DNA from 2 places in the Vreelandella indica genome. Region 2 is predicted to be linked to the other one. Evidence: predicted binding sites of a transcription regulator. Region 2 holds the regulator's gene; the other holds the start of a gene.
What was found. Region 2 encodes FliA, which starts transcription of late flagellar genes. Its sites were predicted from a motif close to CTAAAGTTNNNNNNNNNNCNGCCGATA; they were not measured.

Region 1 (6,286 bases), on a different contig from region 2:
TGACCAAACATATCAAACATCAGCTCGCGGCCAAGGCTGGTCAATACAAAGCGGCCATACTCATTAAAAGTGGCGGCTTCGCTCGTTTCCATCACTTGCTGGCAGGTCGCCCAGGTGGGCGCAGCTGCGCTAAGCGCGACAAGCTCGCGTTGGGCTAAGCCGCGCTGGGGCAGCGTAATGGTTTCTAGCACATGGCCGTGGTCGTAAAGCAGTTCAGCGGCAATCGACAAACATTGGCGAAGGCTGCGTTGAACGTTCGCAGCGGTTGGCAGCCCACGAGACGCTTGGAGAGGGCGTTCAGTTGCCAGCTCGGGAAGACTAAGCTCTAAAGACATTAGTTCTGGAGGCATCGAATGATCTCCTGCGGTCAGCCCAATAGGGGCGTGTTGCAGCGCATTATAGACTAAGGGCGATGTTAGACCAAGGTCTATAATCTACGGCAGCAGTCGTGCGCTAGCGCTCATCAACCGCAAGCCGATGTGCTACGCTCGCTGCCACGTATCTTATCGAGTCAATGTGTCATGCATATCAGTGTATTCGGAACCGGTTATGTCGGCCTTGTCGCGGGCGCTTGTTTAGCCGATGTGGGCCATCAAGTTACCTGTATGGATGTTAATGCCGAGCGGATTGCGCAGCTTAATGCGGGCGACGTACCGATTTTTGAGCCAGGGCTTAGCACTATCGTTACCCACAACGTAGCCGCAGGGCGCTTACGCTTTACAACCGATGCGGCTCAAGCCGTAGCGGAGGGCGAGTTGTTATTTATCGCCGTGGGAACACCGCCCGATGAAGACGGCAGTGCCGACCTGCGCTATGTGTTAGAAGTGGCGCGCACCATTGGCCAGCATATGGATAGCTACAAGCTGGTGATTGATAAATCGACCGTGCCGGTGGGAACCGCCGAAAAAGTCCACGCCGCTATTAGCGAGGTTCTTGAACAGCGCGGCGTCTCTCACGCCTTTGACGTTTGCTCCAACCCGGAGTTTATGAAAGAAGGAGCGGCGATTGAAGATTTTACCCGTGGCGCACGCATTATTGTCGGCACGGAAAGCGAGCGGGTGAAAGCGCGGATGCAAGAGTGCTATGCCCCCTACAATCGCAACCACGAAAAACTGATGTTTATGAGCGTGCGGGCCGCCGAGCTGACCAAATACGCGGCCAACGCCATGCTCGCCACCAAAATTAGCTTTATGAACGAGATCGCCAACCTTGCTGAACGGCTGGAAGTCGATGTCGAAGACGTACGCCGGGGCATTGGCAGCGACCCACGTATTGGCTACCACTTTATTTACCCAGGCTGTGGCTACGGCGGCTCCTGCTTCCCCAAAGATGTGCAGGCGTTAGAGCGTGCCGCGCGCCAGTTAGGCTATACGCCGGAACTGCTCAGCGCCGTCGAAGCGGTTAATTTGCGCCAAAAGCAGACCCTATTCACAAAACTGCAAGACAACCTAGGCAATCTAAGTGGCAAGACCATCGCGGTGTGGGGCTTGGCGTTTAAACCCAACACCGATGATATGCGCGAAGCCCCAAGCCGCACCTTAATGGAAGCGCTCTGGCAAGCGGGCGCGAAGGTGCAAGCGTTTGACCCAGAAGCAATGGCCGAATGCCGCCGCATTTATGGCGAACGGGATGACCTGATGCTAGCGGGTGACCGGATTCAAGCCGTGAAAGGCGCCGATGCCCTGGTGATTTGCACCGAGTGGAAAGAGTTTCGCAGTGTCGACTTCACTTGGCTAGCCGAGCAGCTAGCCGACAACGTCGTTATCGATGGGCGTAATTTGTACACGCCTGACGCCGTTCAAGAGGCAGGGCTGCGTTACATTGGGGTAGGGCGTAGAAGCCGTGACTAGGCGGCTAACGTGAAATTAAGAGAAAGTGCTACACCTTCGGTTACTTTTTGACACGCAACAAAAGCGACAAATCCTTAAGTTAGATGTTAAATGGCCGAAAGATTAGTTAACACATTGATGAGTTTCTGCATGGGCAGTAAAAGCATTAGCGTCACGACGTTATAAAAAAGGACGGTACAGCATGGCTTCCATTTCATCACTCGGTATTGGCTCAGGCCTCGACCTCAACGGCTTATTGGATCAGTTGCAAGACGCCGAACGCGAGAAACTTGAGCCCATTGAGCGGCAACTGGAAACCCAGGACACCAAAATTTCTGCCTACGGCCAGCTGCAAAGCGCGCTTTCAGCGTTTCAAGATTCTGCTGATGCGCTCAATGACAGCGCACTTTACGAGAGCCTTTCGACCAACGTGGGTGGAGAAGCGATCACCGCTACCGCCGATGCAGAAGCGCAGCCGGGCAGCTACAACGTAAGCGTTGAAACCCTGGCAACCCGCGGCACGCTTGCCTCTACCGGGGTGGACGCTGCCGATACGCCTATAATTGATGCAGATGCAGATCAAACACTGACCCTGACCTTTGCTGAAGTTAATGCTGAAGGTGAAAACCTCACTAAAGATATCACGCTAGCCGCAGGCAGCACCCTTGAGGAGGTTCGGGATACTATCAACGCCAGCGGAGATTCGGGCGTTACCGCTACTATTGTTAATGATGGCACCAACTTTCGCTTAGCGCTTAGCTCCAGCAATACCGGCGCCGATGCATCAATTAAAAACTTCAGTTTTGAGGGAGCTGCACCTTTCACCGCGGATACGGGTGAGACGCAACAGTTGGGCACTGACGCAGTGCTAAACGTTAACGGCATCGAAATCACCAGTCCTAATAATCAGGTCGAAGGCGCGATTCAAGGCGTAACGCTGAACCTTCAAGAAGAAGGCGACAGCACGGTTAAAATAGAGCAGGACACGCTCGCCGTACGCGAAGCCGTAACTAGCTTTGTGGATGCCTACAATGACCTGAAAGGCACCATGGGTGAGTTAACCAGTTTTGATGCTGAAACCGGTGCAGCGGGCGAATTGCTAGGCGATAGCGCCGTACGTACCGTTGAATCACGCATGCGTAGTGTGCTCAGCGGTGGTGTGGAAGGTGAGTTTTCGATGCTCAGTGATATCGGCATTTCACTGCAGACGGATGGCACGTTAGAAATCGATTCTGACGAACTTGATAACGCTATTTCCAGTAATCAAGACGCGCTGTCAGCCTTTTTCGTTGGTAGCTCCGATGAAACCGGTATGGCGGGGCAGGTTAATACGATGGTTGAGCAATTGCTCAGCACCAACGGGACTGTTACTGGGGCGATAACGGGGGCGGAAAATCGCTCAGAATCGCTTGTTGAACGTTACACCCGCACGGAGCAATCCATTGATCAAACCATCTCGCGTTACCGCACGCAATTTGGTCAGTTGGATGGAATTATTGCGCAAATGAACCAAACGAGCAGCTACCTCACTCAGCAGTTTGATGCCTTAGACGCCCAGCTAGGTCGTGATTGATATTGAACGCTAGGAATTGACTTTTCTGACGCCTGCGTAAGCAGGCGTTTTTGTTGATAAAAACAAAATAGCCCGGCTAGCGGAAGAAAAAGCGCTAAAGTTGCCCTCTGTTCAGTCGATAAGGTTACTATCAACTTACAAGCGCCCAAGGATGCGCTTCTCTATTTTGGTTTAGCCTTTTCACTGAGGAACACCCAGTATGGCGACAATAACCTCCCTTGGCGTTGGTTCGGGTCTTGACCTGACCGGCCTGTTGGATCAACTACAAGAAGCCGAACGCGGCAAGCTCGCCCCCATCACGCTTCAAAAAGAGCAGCAGCAGGCCAAAATCTCCGCTTACGGCCAACTCCAAACCTCGTTGAACTCCTTTCAAGACTCCTTGGAGAAGATTAACGACCCCAAACTTTACCAAAGCCTTTCCGCTAATGTACGTGGTGATGGTATTACCGCCACCACCACCGCGAGTGCACTGCCGGGCAGCTATCGAGTAGAAGTCAGCCAACTGGCGACCTCTGGCACGCTAGCCTCCGCGCGTGTAACTACCAACGACCAACCGCTTGACCTGCAAGGCGCTACTACGCTCAAACTCAATTTTGGTGAACTTGGCGCGGACGGGACGGTAGAGATTGATATAGCCGCTAACAGCTCATTAAATGATATCCGTGATGCCATTAACGCCCATAAAGAATCCGGTGTTAATGCGACTATTATCAATGACGGGGAGGGCTACCGGTTAGCGCTAAGCTCTAAAGCAACGGGTGTTGATGCTTCTATTCATAGTTTTAGCTTTGTAGACGCCGCAGATGCGCCCGTCACCGGCCCATTCGGTGAGGCGGCAGAAGTAGGTGCCAAGCAACAAGGGCAAGATGCCGCGTTAACCGTTAATGGCATCGCTATTACAAGCGCCAAGAACCAGATCGAAGGCGCGATTCAAGGTGTTACCCTGAACCTTGGCGAACTCAGCATTGCTGAGGGCGAAACCGCCACCAGTACAGTCACGGTAGAACGTGACACACTAAAGCAGCGCGAAGCGATCAACGGTTTTGTCAAAGCGTTTAACGATTTAAAAGGCACCATCGGCACGTTGACGGCCTTTGACGCCGAAAGCGACACCGTGGGCAAGCTGTTAGGCGACAGCACAGTGCGCACGATTGAATCACGCCTGCGCAGCGTACTCACCGGTGGTGTAGAAGGTGGCGAACTTTCTACCTTGAGCCAGCTAGGTATTTCACTCCAGCGTGACGGCACGTTAGAAGTCGACGACGACAAACTTAGCGATCTGGTGGCCAATAACCCCCAAGCGCTCAGCGACTTCTTTGCCGGGGCAGATGATGCGGGTGGCTTGGCGGGCAAGTTAGGTGCCTCCGTCGAACAGATGCTGGGAAATAACGGCGTGCTGAAAGGCGCCATTACCGGCGCAGAAAACCGCGTTAAAAGCCTCGATACCCGCTATGAGCGCATGGAAAAAAGTATTGAAGGCACCATTTCCCGTTACCGCAGCCAGTTTAGTCAACTGGATGTGATGATCGCGCAAATGAACAGCACAAGCTCCTACCTTACACAGCAGTTCGATGCCCTTGATGCCCAGTTGGGCCGCGACTAAGCATTCCGCCAGCCCGATTTAAGATGCAGATGCAATTTTCTTCGTTATAAAAATGACCGCTTAATGTATTACGTCTCACAAAAGCAGCGCTTAGCGCTGCTTATGCCTTTGCAGCCTAGAATGAAGCTGTATTCAGGAGTGGCTGTGCCATCGCGCAGTGAAGCAACCCCACACTTTCGGTGCCTCCTAGCCTAAGCATGAAAACCCTCACCTTTCAGTTACCTACTTTTACATCTTTTTTTACGACTTTCCCTAAAGATTCTCCTCGCGGTGCCGTTAATTAATATAACGGCACAAACAGTGGCCGAAAGCAAGGAGTCTCACACCATGTCAGTGATCAATACCAACATCACATCCATGATCGGCCAGCAAAATGATTTGGCGACTTCTATGGAACGTCTGTCCTCTGGCCTGCGTATCAATAGTGCCAATGACGGTATCTCCGTTGCCCAAACGACTGAAGGTGCCCTGAACCAGGTTAATGATAACTTACTGTTCAAGCGCAAAACGATACTAACTCCGAGAAAGATTTAACCTCTATCCAGGCGGAAATCAATCGTATTTCTGAAGATCGTGAGTTTAACATTCAAGTTGGCGCTAACGATGGGGAGACCATCACAGTTAACTTGCAAGAAATCAATCGCGAAACCTTAGGTCTTCAAGGTTTCAATATCGACGGTGCTTCTTCTGACAACGCAAAAGCAGGTAGTAGTATTGCTGACTGAAAATGCTGCGCTTACCGGATCTCAAGTACTTGGTGAGTTAGCTTCAGGTGATACGGTTACTTTTGCTGGTGAAACTCCTTTTGGTGTTGCCGCTACCGGTAATACTTACACTTCTGATGGTGAAGGTGGATTTACTTACGCTACCACCGTTGCAACTGGTAGCTCAGCTGATATATCTGCTGCCATCGTTCCGAGTACTGGCTCTATCAGCGCCACCTATGAATTAGATGGTGGTAATACGATCGATAGTGAGGGTACTATCACTGTTTATTACCGACACTGGTGAGCTTTCAGAAAACAGTAATGGCGGTACCGCTGCGACTGTCGATAATTTGATGGCCAAACTCGACACCGATGCGACCAATAACTTATCAAATGCCAGCCTAACATTGGAAGATGGTACAACTTTTACTGGTACTGATACCGCTGCTATTAGTGCAGTCACTGATGCTCAATCAGGTTTTGGTACAGATCTTGAAATCGCTGGTGAGAATGCTGTTACTACTGATGGTACAACACAAGCTTATCAAGATGGTGAAGCAGCAGCCGGTACTTT
Region 2 (9,358 bases):
TTATGCGCCGAAGGCCAATTTGATGACTGTTATCTTACCGACAACGTCCGCCCCCTGTTAGGTGATACTGCATAAGTTAGCCTTCCCTAAATAAAAAACCGCGTGCTAACTAAATAGCACGCGGTTTTTTAAATAACGCCTAAGGCCAACTTAACCGCACTTGGACCAGCCGCAGCCTGCGTAACAGGTGGGGCAACCATCCATCATGATCAGCTCACCGCGGCACTCAGGGCAGTTACCCACCGTGGCTGGGCCGCTGCCTTCAGGCTTTTTTTCCGCGGTAGCCTTTTCACCGATCGGCTCTACTGCCCCCGTTTCAACGGGTGCGTCGGCCGTCTCCTCGTCCGGCTGCCACGCATGGCCATGGGTCATGCGGTGGGCGTAGCGCTCGACCAACTGCTCAACCGGCACTTGGTTGCCATCCCGATCCAGAAAACCACGACGATAAAGAATCTGCTGAATCGACCAGGCAATCGCCGCCACTTCCGAATCGTGGAACATCGGCTTGTTCCAACGGTTCATGCCACAGCGCACCAAGCCTTTGTCCCACGCCACTTTACGCAGATCCGCCACTGCCTGGGTAACGTAACCACCGCGGGCCGCCAGCGAGAGGCTGCGCATGGTGGCGGTGATCCACTGGTGCTCGCTGGAGAGCTGTCCCGACGGGAAAAAGAACTCTACCGGGCGCTCAATCACCACACGCTTACCACCAATCACGCCTTCCACCGGCATAAACGACACCAGCAGATAAACTTTCTTACGCCCTTCCGCCCCCACGTAGGAAATCTTTTCTGACACGGCTTCTAAGGTGCCTTCCGGGCGTGACGGAATCCGCACCGTCAGCGGGCTTTCATCTTGTAGCGCAGGAACGGGCGCGGCCTGCTCCTGCTGCTTGATACGGTAACCAACAATTTTTGAGGTAATTTCAACAGCCATGGTGTTCTCCATCAGCAAAGGCAATGCAAAGGTAATCGGGCGATTTTTGTCAGACGCAGCGCGTTACCATTTGCCGTAGGTGCCTTCTTTTAAGCCATCAAACAGGTTGGCAGCGTTATGTTCTTCGCCGTCATAAACCACCTTTTCATCCCCGGTCAGTTCGAGGGTTTCGCCATTTTCCAGCTCAAACACGTAGGTGGTGTTTTTAAGATCATCCTCACGCACCAGCACGCCCTGGAAGGCTTCGGGGTTAAAGCGGAAAGTCGTGCAGCCTTTTAAGCGGCTTTCATAGGCCTGCAAATAGAGGTTCTGGAACTGTTCAAACGGGAACTCGGTGGGCACATTGACCGTTTTCGAGATCGCTGAATCCACCCAGTGCTGGGCGGCGGCCTGAACGGCGACGTGCTGCTCGGGTGAGATCGCATCGGCGGTAACGAAGTAGTCAGGCAGGTCGCTATCCACCGCATCAGCGGCAATAAAGTGACGGTAGGCGGCGAGCTCGAAAGAGACGACTTCTACCTGCTCTTTGGTCTTCTTGCCCGACTGGATAATGTTGCGGAAGTAGCGGTGCGAGAAAGAGGGTTCGATTCCGTTGGAGGCGTTGTTACCCATCGACAGGCTGATCGTGCCGGTCGGCGCGATCGAGCTGTGGTGAGTAAAGCGTGCGCCATACTCGGCCAGCTGTGCGACCAGTTCGGGTTCAAGCTCGGCCACTTGGGCCATATACTGGCTGTAACGGGCATGCAGAATACGCCCCGGCACTTGATCGCCCACTTCGTAGCCATCTTTAGCCAGTTGCGGGCGCTCGCGCAGCATTTTAGGGGTAATGGTGTGCTCCTGCTCCAGCACCGGCGCCATGCCTTTCTCTTTAGAGAGTTCCAGCGCCTGCTTCCAGCCCTCAATCGCCAAGTGGCGGCTCACTTCATCGGTGAACACCAGTGACTGCTTCGAGCCATAAGGAATTTTGAGCATAGTGAGCGTCGACCCCAGGCCCAAAAAGCCCATGCCGTGGCGGCGCTTGGCCTCAATTTCACGCTGCTGCTGGGGCAGCGGTAAGCCAGCAATTTCCACCACGTTGTCGAGCATACGAGTGAAGATCGCCACCACTTTGCGATAGCGCTCCCAGTCAAAGCGCGGTTCGGCGCCGAAGGGATCGATAACAAACTTGGTCAAGTTGACAGAGCCCAGCAGGCAGGCACCTTCCGGCGGCAGCGGCTGCTCGCCACACGGGTTAGTGGCGCGGATATCCTCACAGAACCAGTTATTGTTCATGCGGTTGACTTGGTCGATCAGGATGAAACCTGGCTCGGCGTAGTCATAGGTGGAGGACATGATGGTGTCCCATAGTTCGCGCGCTTTGATCACTTCCACAATACGGCAGGCCACGCGGCCTTCGGCATCCACCGTGTAGCCCTCTTCCACTACCGGCCAGTCGCGATAGAGCAGGTCTTCCGCTTTAACGTCGTCTTTCTCACCAGGGTGCAGCGGGAAAGCGAGCGGCCAATCAGTATTGTTTTTGACCGCTTCCATAAACTCATCGGTGATTAGCAACGACAGATTAAACTGACGCAAGCGCCCAGCTTCGCGCTTCGCCTGGATAAATTCGCGCACGTCCGGGTGGCCTACATCGAAGGTGCCCATCTGGGCACCACGGCGGCCACCGGCAGAAGCCACGGTGAAACACATCTTGTCGTAGATATCCATAAACGCCAGCGGGCCATTGGTGCCCGCGCCAGCACCAAACACAAACGCACCTTTATAGCGTAGTGTCGAGAAGTCGTAACCAATTCCAGCACCGGATTTCAGCGTCATGCCCGCATCGACAACGGAGTCGAGAATATCGCGCATGGAGTCGCGAATAGTGCGTGAGACGGTGCAGTTGATCAGGCTTACCGCTGGCTTATAAGCCTCTGCACCCGCGTTAGAGAGAATGCGACCAGCAGGAATAGCGCCCTGTTCCAGCGCCCAGCGGAATTTCGGCAGCCACTCTTCGGCCTTGTCGCCTTCCACCGCTGCAAGGGCGCGGGCAACACGCTCAAACGTAGCACCGACGTCTTGGTCGACAGGCTGGCTATGACGATCCTTGAGGCGATACTTGGCATCCCAGATCTCCCGCGAGGGGGCCTGCATCGGGACGTCATTAGAGGTCTTGATAGCCTTAGCAGCGGTGCTCATGTCGCAAAACTCCTTCACAACGGGGGTGAATATAGTGCTCAAATGCGGCGATTATACGTGGCATCGGAGTGAAGTATAGACTTGACTTTCCACCATATGAGGCACTTTTTTAACTATTTTCTACCATATATAGAAAAATCAGCGCGTTACTCTTTTGCCAGCTTCGACCACTCGATAGACTAAGGATTTGGGTTAATAACAATGTTACTACCGATAGCAATAGCGGCCTCTCTGTTAGTCACAGCGACCATGTCTACCGCAGCCACGTTTAATACTGAAGGCGTAGCCACCCACGATCATTGGCAGTCGATGACACTGTCATTGGGAGGTGAGCGACACTACCGGGCGGTAGAAACTCATAGCTATTCTGATGCCACCCTAAGCCTGAACACCACCGCAGGCGTTTGTGATTTACCCTGGCTGGAGATGCGCGTCACGCTTGAGCATCAGCAAGGTGAAAGCCGTGCGGTGAACTTAGTACCCGCCCGGCTTCGCATTGATGAACAGCCCGTGATTGATACCATGGCGGAATTCATCACCGAGCGCGGCGATGACGGTTTTTATGCCCACTTTTACCTGAGTGACATGCCAGCGCTGATGGCTGATATGCGTGCAGGCGAACAGTTGTTCCTGGGCTTTGACCAGGAAGAGCGCGAGCCTTGGTATATGACCTTTAGCCTGCAAGGGGCCGACGCGGCGATTCCCCGGATGCTGGCTGAATGTGAAGGCGCCGAAGTTCAGGAGTGATGAAAACAGCGCCTTCATGAGAAAACAGTGTCTTAATGAATAGGTGATAGGTGGTCAAGCGCCATTTCAACGCGGTTACGCCCGCCATGTTTAGCGCGGTACATGGCATCGTCTGCCCGCGAGATAATGGTTTTGCAGCTGTCGCCTGCCTGCCAAACGGCCACACCAATACTCACCGTCACCGTTTGATCAAGCCCCTCAATACGCAGCTCAGCCACCAGCATGCGCAGCCGCTCGGCCAAGCCAAGGGCGGCATTAATGTCTGAGTGAGTCGCTAGCACAATAAACTCTTCACCGCCCCAGCGCCCCAAGTGGTCGCAGCCACGCAATGAGCTTTCTACCAAGCGTGCCAAGGCCACTAATACATCGTCACCCACGCTATGTCCGTGGGTGTCATTGATCTGCTTGAAATTATCTACATCAAACAGCAACAGAGAAAAGGCGGCCGCATAGCGTTTGGCGGCCACCAGCTCGGCATTGATCGCCTCTTCAATGCGGTAGCGGTTCCATACGTTGGTTAAGGGATCAAAATGGGCTAATTGCTCAAGCCGTTGATTGGCCTCCGCCAGGGCTTTGCGCTCACGCTCTAAGTGCATATTCAGAGAGCTAATTTCATAGGCTGAAATGGCCAGCGTCAGGTCTTCCCCCAAATCTACCGCTGCTAACCGCTCTACCCATTGCCACGCTTCGCTCTTGCCCACCACTTCTTCATACCAAGCCACCGAGGGGATCGCTATCGCCGCCGGTTGTTGGTCAGTGGCGGGTTGCATCGCCCAATACAACGTTTCTACCTGCTCAGGACGAAAAAAGAGCAACCACGCACGCTGGGTCGAGTTCATTAGCAACGGTACGGCTAAGGCACCGCACTGTTCTGGCATCGCTAATGAACAAGTTAATGGCTCTTTGGCAAGCTCACGTGTGTGCCACGGCCCGCTATGTACGTGGGCTCTTTCTAGACGCAGTACAAACTGGCTGATAGCTTCAGGGGCAGGCGTGACGCCCGCTTGATAAGCACCGCCATTCAACCAGAGCACCACACCATGGGCACGAAACAGCTTCATCCAGGTAGCCGCCTGTTCATGAAGTAGCTGCTGGGGATTTTTCGGCTCGCTGCGTGCTCCGGCACTCAGCACCAGACTGTCCTGAACGCGCTGCAGGTAGCGTGCTTCTTGACGCGCCCGCAGTAACAGCATGCGTTGCGTCGCCATTTGCACCAAGGTGCGCACAGCATCACGCACGGGCGGCTCCACCGAATGCGGGGTGGCTGAATGGCAAAACACTAACCCCCACAGGCCCGTGTCGCCCTGCATCGCCAGGCTGAGCGAGCCGCGCACTTCCATGCGCTTTAAATAGCGCTGTCTTTCTGGGGCCGGGGCGCGTAAAAAGCTGCCGCTTAGGTTGGCCGTTGGGCAGGGGGGCGCCAGCGTTTCGGGGGGTGCCTTAACATCTTCAATTAGCCGCACGGGATATTTTTCGTAGCTCTGCCGCAAGGCGGCGGGAAAGTCACTCGCAGGAAAGCGTTGACCTAGCAGCGAGGGCAACGCTTTGCCCGGGGCTTCCGCGACCATCAAACCATGCCAATCACTATCGAAATGACACACGGTAACGCGGTCATGGCCTGTCAGTTGCTGGATCGCCTTCACCAGGTAATCAAGCAGCTCCTCCTGATGGGTCGCTTCAGCCAAGTGCATCAGCCGCTCATTCACCGTACCCAGTAGACGGCGCTTACCCAGGGCTTTGAGTGGCTCGATCTCAACAATGACCTGCTCATCCACTCGGTACGCATGCAGCTGAAAACGTACATTGCTGTGCTTAGAACGCATAAACGTGAGGGGGCTTGGGAGCCGCTGGTGCCCCCGAAGCTCGCGGCGCACGCGCTGACTCAGGCGCTTGCCGAGCACACAGGCAAGGCTGAGCGGCCCATTTTCAGGGCGCTCAACACCGATCAAGCGGGTTAAATTAGTGCTAGCGGCTTGGATGCATCGGCTATCGGCATCTAATACCAGCAGGACACCAAACGACTGCAATAGTGGGTGGTACTGTTTCTTGGACACACAAGTGGCCTCGACAATCTATTCACCCTTCGAGCGGTTGCCTCAACAACAGCTCTACGCGCCGGTTGGCAGCTCGGCCATCCGCGGTTGCGTTTGGTTCCATGGGTTGGGTATCAGCATAGCCGACGGCCCGCATATGAGAAATATTGAACCCTTGGCGCTCTAAATGACGCACGACGGCAATAGCTCGCGCGGATGAAAGCTCCCAATTAGAGGGAAAGCGCGCTGTCGAAATGGGTACGCTATCGGTATGGCCTTCCACCGAAATCTGGCCGTCAAAACTGGCTAATACATCGATAAGGCTTTCCACCACGCCACGCCCCTGGGGTGTTAACACTGCTTGGCCACTGGCAAACAATAGGCTGTTATCAATCCGCAGTGTGACCCCTTCACGCCCTTGCGACACGCTCACACCAGGAATATTGAGCCCGGAAAACTGCGGCTGCAACCCTTGGTGGCTGGGCTGTATACCCGTGGCAAGTGACGCTAGCGGCAACGATGATACAGCGCTAGCTGAGCGCATGAAAGCCGTATCCGCCGCTTCACCACCCCCGGGCGGCGTGAGTGAAAGCAGGAGTACAAAGAGTGTGATGAGCAGCGTCAGCACATCAAGATAGCTGGTTAGCCACCCCTCTTCGCCCTCCCCAGGCGAGACCGGTATTTCCAGGGCGTGACGGGTATCACGGTCTAACATGATTGCTATCCCTTCGCCGCCGAACTAACCGAGGAGTCTGGTCTTGGTTTGACGCTGTTATCACGAATTTCATCGTGGTAATTAGCCACAAACGAGTTAAGGGTCTCTTCAATGAACGAGGGCAGACGGCGTTTAGTGATCAGTGAGATGCCTTCCAACACCATGTTCATGGTAATTAAGCGTTCTTCGGTCCGGCGCTCTAATTTCACTGCAATCGGCTTAAACACCAAGTTAGCGAGTAAAATACCGTAGAAGGTGGTCAGCAGTGCCACCGCCATGCGTGGGCCAATGACCTGCAGGTCGCCAGCATCCATGACTTCCAACATGTTCACCAGTCCCACCAGTGTGCCGATCATGCCAAACGCAGGCGCATAGGTAGCCATGGTGCGAAATATTTGTGCTTCGGCATGTTCACGCGCTTTCAGGCGGGCAATACGCCAGCGCAGCATGTCAAAAATTTCATCCTCTTTGGTGTTGGCGATCACCAGTTGAATGCCAGTGCGTAAAAACGGATTGCGGGTATGCTCTAGCTCGCGCTCAACCGCCCGCACGTCGCCTTTAAACCATAGCCGTGACATATCGACCAGTTCCCGGATATCGTCACGCATATAGGTGTTTTCGCGCCGGAATACTAGCCCCACCAACCGCACCACACGGAGGACTTCTCTCAGCGGATAGCTGATAAAGGTAGCCGCCAACGTACCGGTCACCACAATGGCCAGACCCGGCAAATTGATAAAGCTGGAAGGGGACTCTGCGGTCAAAAACAGTACACTGACCAGCAGCAATATGCTGGCAAATATGCCTATCAGCGTCGAAGGATTCATCCACGGCTCCTTGCCGGTCACAAGTGAGTAAAAAAGAGGTGTTATGCCGAGTCGTGTAAACGCGCACGTAAACGGCTGACGGCCTGGCTGTGTAATTGAGAAACGCGCGATTCCGTTACGCCCAACACAGCCCCTACTTCCTTGAGGTTGAGTTCTTCCTGGTAATACAGTGCCATGAGCAATTTTTCACGCTCTGGCAGTGCGTCAATCGCATCAATCAGCGTTTGCCGCTGCTGGCCATCAAGCAGCTGCTCGAACGGTGAGTTGTTCAGTTCATTACTGACCGGCTCGCCGCCATCGGCCACCAACTCTTCAAACGGCAGCAGTTGGCCACTGTTGGTGTCATTGAGGAGCTGCTGATATTCACTCAACGGCATTTCAAGATGGTGGGCAATTTCGTTCTCTTCCGGTGCTCGCCCCAGCTGTTGTTCTAACTGGCGAACGGCATTGTCTACTGCTCGCGCTGAACGACGTACACTGCGGGGCAGCCAATCGCGGGTGCGTAATTCATCCATCATCGCACCGCGAATTCGTTGGCTGGCAAACGTCGCAAAGGTCGCACCTTGGGTAGCATCAAAGCGACCGAGCGCTTCCAGCAGCCCTACCATCCCTGCTTGAATAAGGTCATCGAGCTCAATGCTGGCTGGTAAGCGGACCTGAAGCGTCAAGGCCTGACGTCGTACCAGTGGCATATATTGCGTCAACAGCTCACTCTGTTTGATCCTACCTTGTGCTGTGTACATCCTTTCGCCTCGCGGCTATACAGCCTTCACTGATAGTTCACAATCATTTGCAGCCCCTGCACTCGAACCGGCCGTTGGCCTGGGCGTAAGGCGAAACGAAAATGCAATGGCGCACCTGCCATTCGCCCTGCCAATGCGGTCGTGGACCCGCGCATGCCGGTTAACGCAACGCACTGCTCAGGATGGCACAACCAAGCGTTTAACAGCGCACCGGGAGGATGGCTGAACTGCCACTGAATACGCTCAAGCTGCTTTGTTCGAAGATTCGCCGCGGCGGGCGGAGAAGCGTTTTGACTAGCGCTTGCCCGATCACTCATCGCCACCATCAGCCCAGGGAGTTGGGTGCTCCAACTGCCGGTAGCGGCCTGGGCACTCGTCGTTAGTCCTGTCAGCAGTAGCGCAATCAGCGGCAGTGCCCCTCTTACCGGCCAGCTTAGCATGCTTGGTCACCTTGGCGGAGTATGCTCATCGTGCAAGTACCAGTAGTTCCATATTTAAGTAGTATTCGGCGGCACCACGCAAGTTGTCGAGCAATCCTTGGCGCGGCAAATGCGGTTCATGAAGCGCTAGCAAACGACGCGGCCCACCGCGTTCCTGTAGTTGGCGCAAGGTGCTGTACATGGCAGCAAAGGCATCGGCATCGCTATTGATCCATAGTGCCCAACGGCTGTATTGAGCATGTAACTGAGCAAGGTCAGCCGTGTCTGCCGCCACGACACGCACATCCCAGTCTTCAGGGTCACCGGCCCAGCTTCGACCTAACGTGGACCACTGCCCCAGACGTGCTTTGACTTTGTTTACCTGAGAGGCACCGCTACCGGGCAGCCCAACCACTATAAGCGGAATTTTGGGTCTGGGTGGCGCTGTCGCCTCAGGCGCTTCTGCTGCTGCAGCCGTAGGCGTTAATAACGATGGGCTCTGTTCTGGTTCTGGCACATGCTCGGCCGCCGCGACATCAACCGCCGCCCCTTCAGCCTGCTGCTGGCGCTGCAGGTTTGCCCACTTACGCAGCCCTGAGGCTTGATCTTGATCGCTCACGTCACACCCTCTCGGCTCACACTGCCCATTTGGCGAATCGCATCGCGGGCCATAAACGCGTAAACCAGCGCATCAAGCATGCCAGTATCGCGACGCCGACGGCTCGTGCCTAATAAATTGAGCAGGTCGCCGCGCAGCGTCTGC

Region 1: the regulator FliA is predicted to act here: its motif matches at 3,497-3,523, upstream of fliD (flagellar filament capping protein FliD).

The regions. Positions count from the first base shown of each region.
Region 1 covers NZ_JBANSO010000010.1:365-6,650, reverse strand. Annotated here, with positions in the region: gene V8L71_RS08640 (hypothetical protein) at 1-350, opposite strand, end outside; gene V8L71_RS08635 (UDP-glucose dehydrogenase family protein) at 522-1,850, shown strand; gene fliD (flagellar filament capping protein FliD) at 2,032-3,402, shown strand; gene fliD (flagellar filament capping protein FliD) at 3,602-5,005, shown strand; gene V8L71_RS08620 (hypothetical protein) at 5,333-5,539, shown strand; gene V8L71_RS08615 (hypothetical protein) at 5,720-6,016, shown strand; gene V8L71_RS08610 (hypothetical protein) at 5,979-6,286, shown strand, end outside.
Region 2 covers NZ_JBANSO010000004.1:133,482-142,839, forward strand. Annotated here, with positions in the region: gene V8L71_RS04170 (Crp/Fnr family transcriptional regulator) at 1-75, shown strand, start outside; gene V8L71_RS04175 (ribonucleoside-diphosphate reductase) at 151-936, opposite strand; gene V8L71_RS04180 (adenosylcobalamin-dependent ribonucleoside-diphosphate reductase) at 1,000-3,111, opposite strand; gene V8L71_RS04185 (hypothetical protein) at 3,313-3,858, shown strand; gene V8L71_RS04190 (sensor domain-containing diguanylate cyclase) at 3,891-5,912, opposite strand; gene V8L71_RS04195 (OmpA/MotB family protein) at 5,935-6,606, opposite strand; gene V8L71_RS04200 (motility protein A) at 6,612-7,433, opposite strand; gene V8L71_RS04205 (RNA polymerase sigma factor FliA) at 7,475-8,176, opposite strand; gene V8L71_RS04210 (flagellar protein FlhE) at 8,203-8,616, opposite strand; gene V8L71_RS04215 (hypothetical protein) at 8,642-9,214, opposite strand; gene flhF (flagellar biosynthesis GTPase FlhF) at 9,211-9,358, opposite strand, start outside.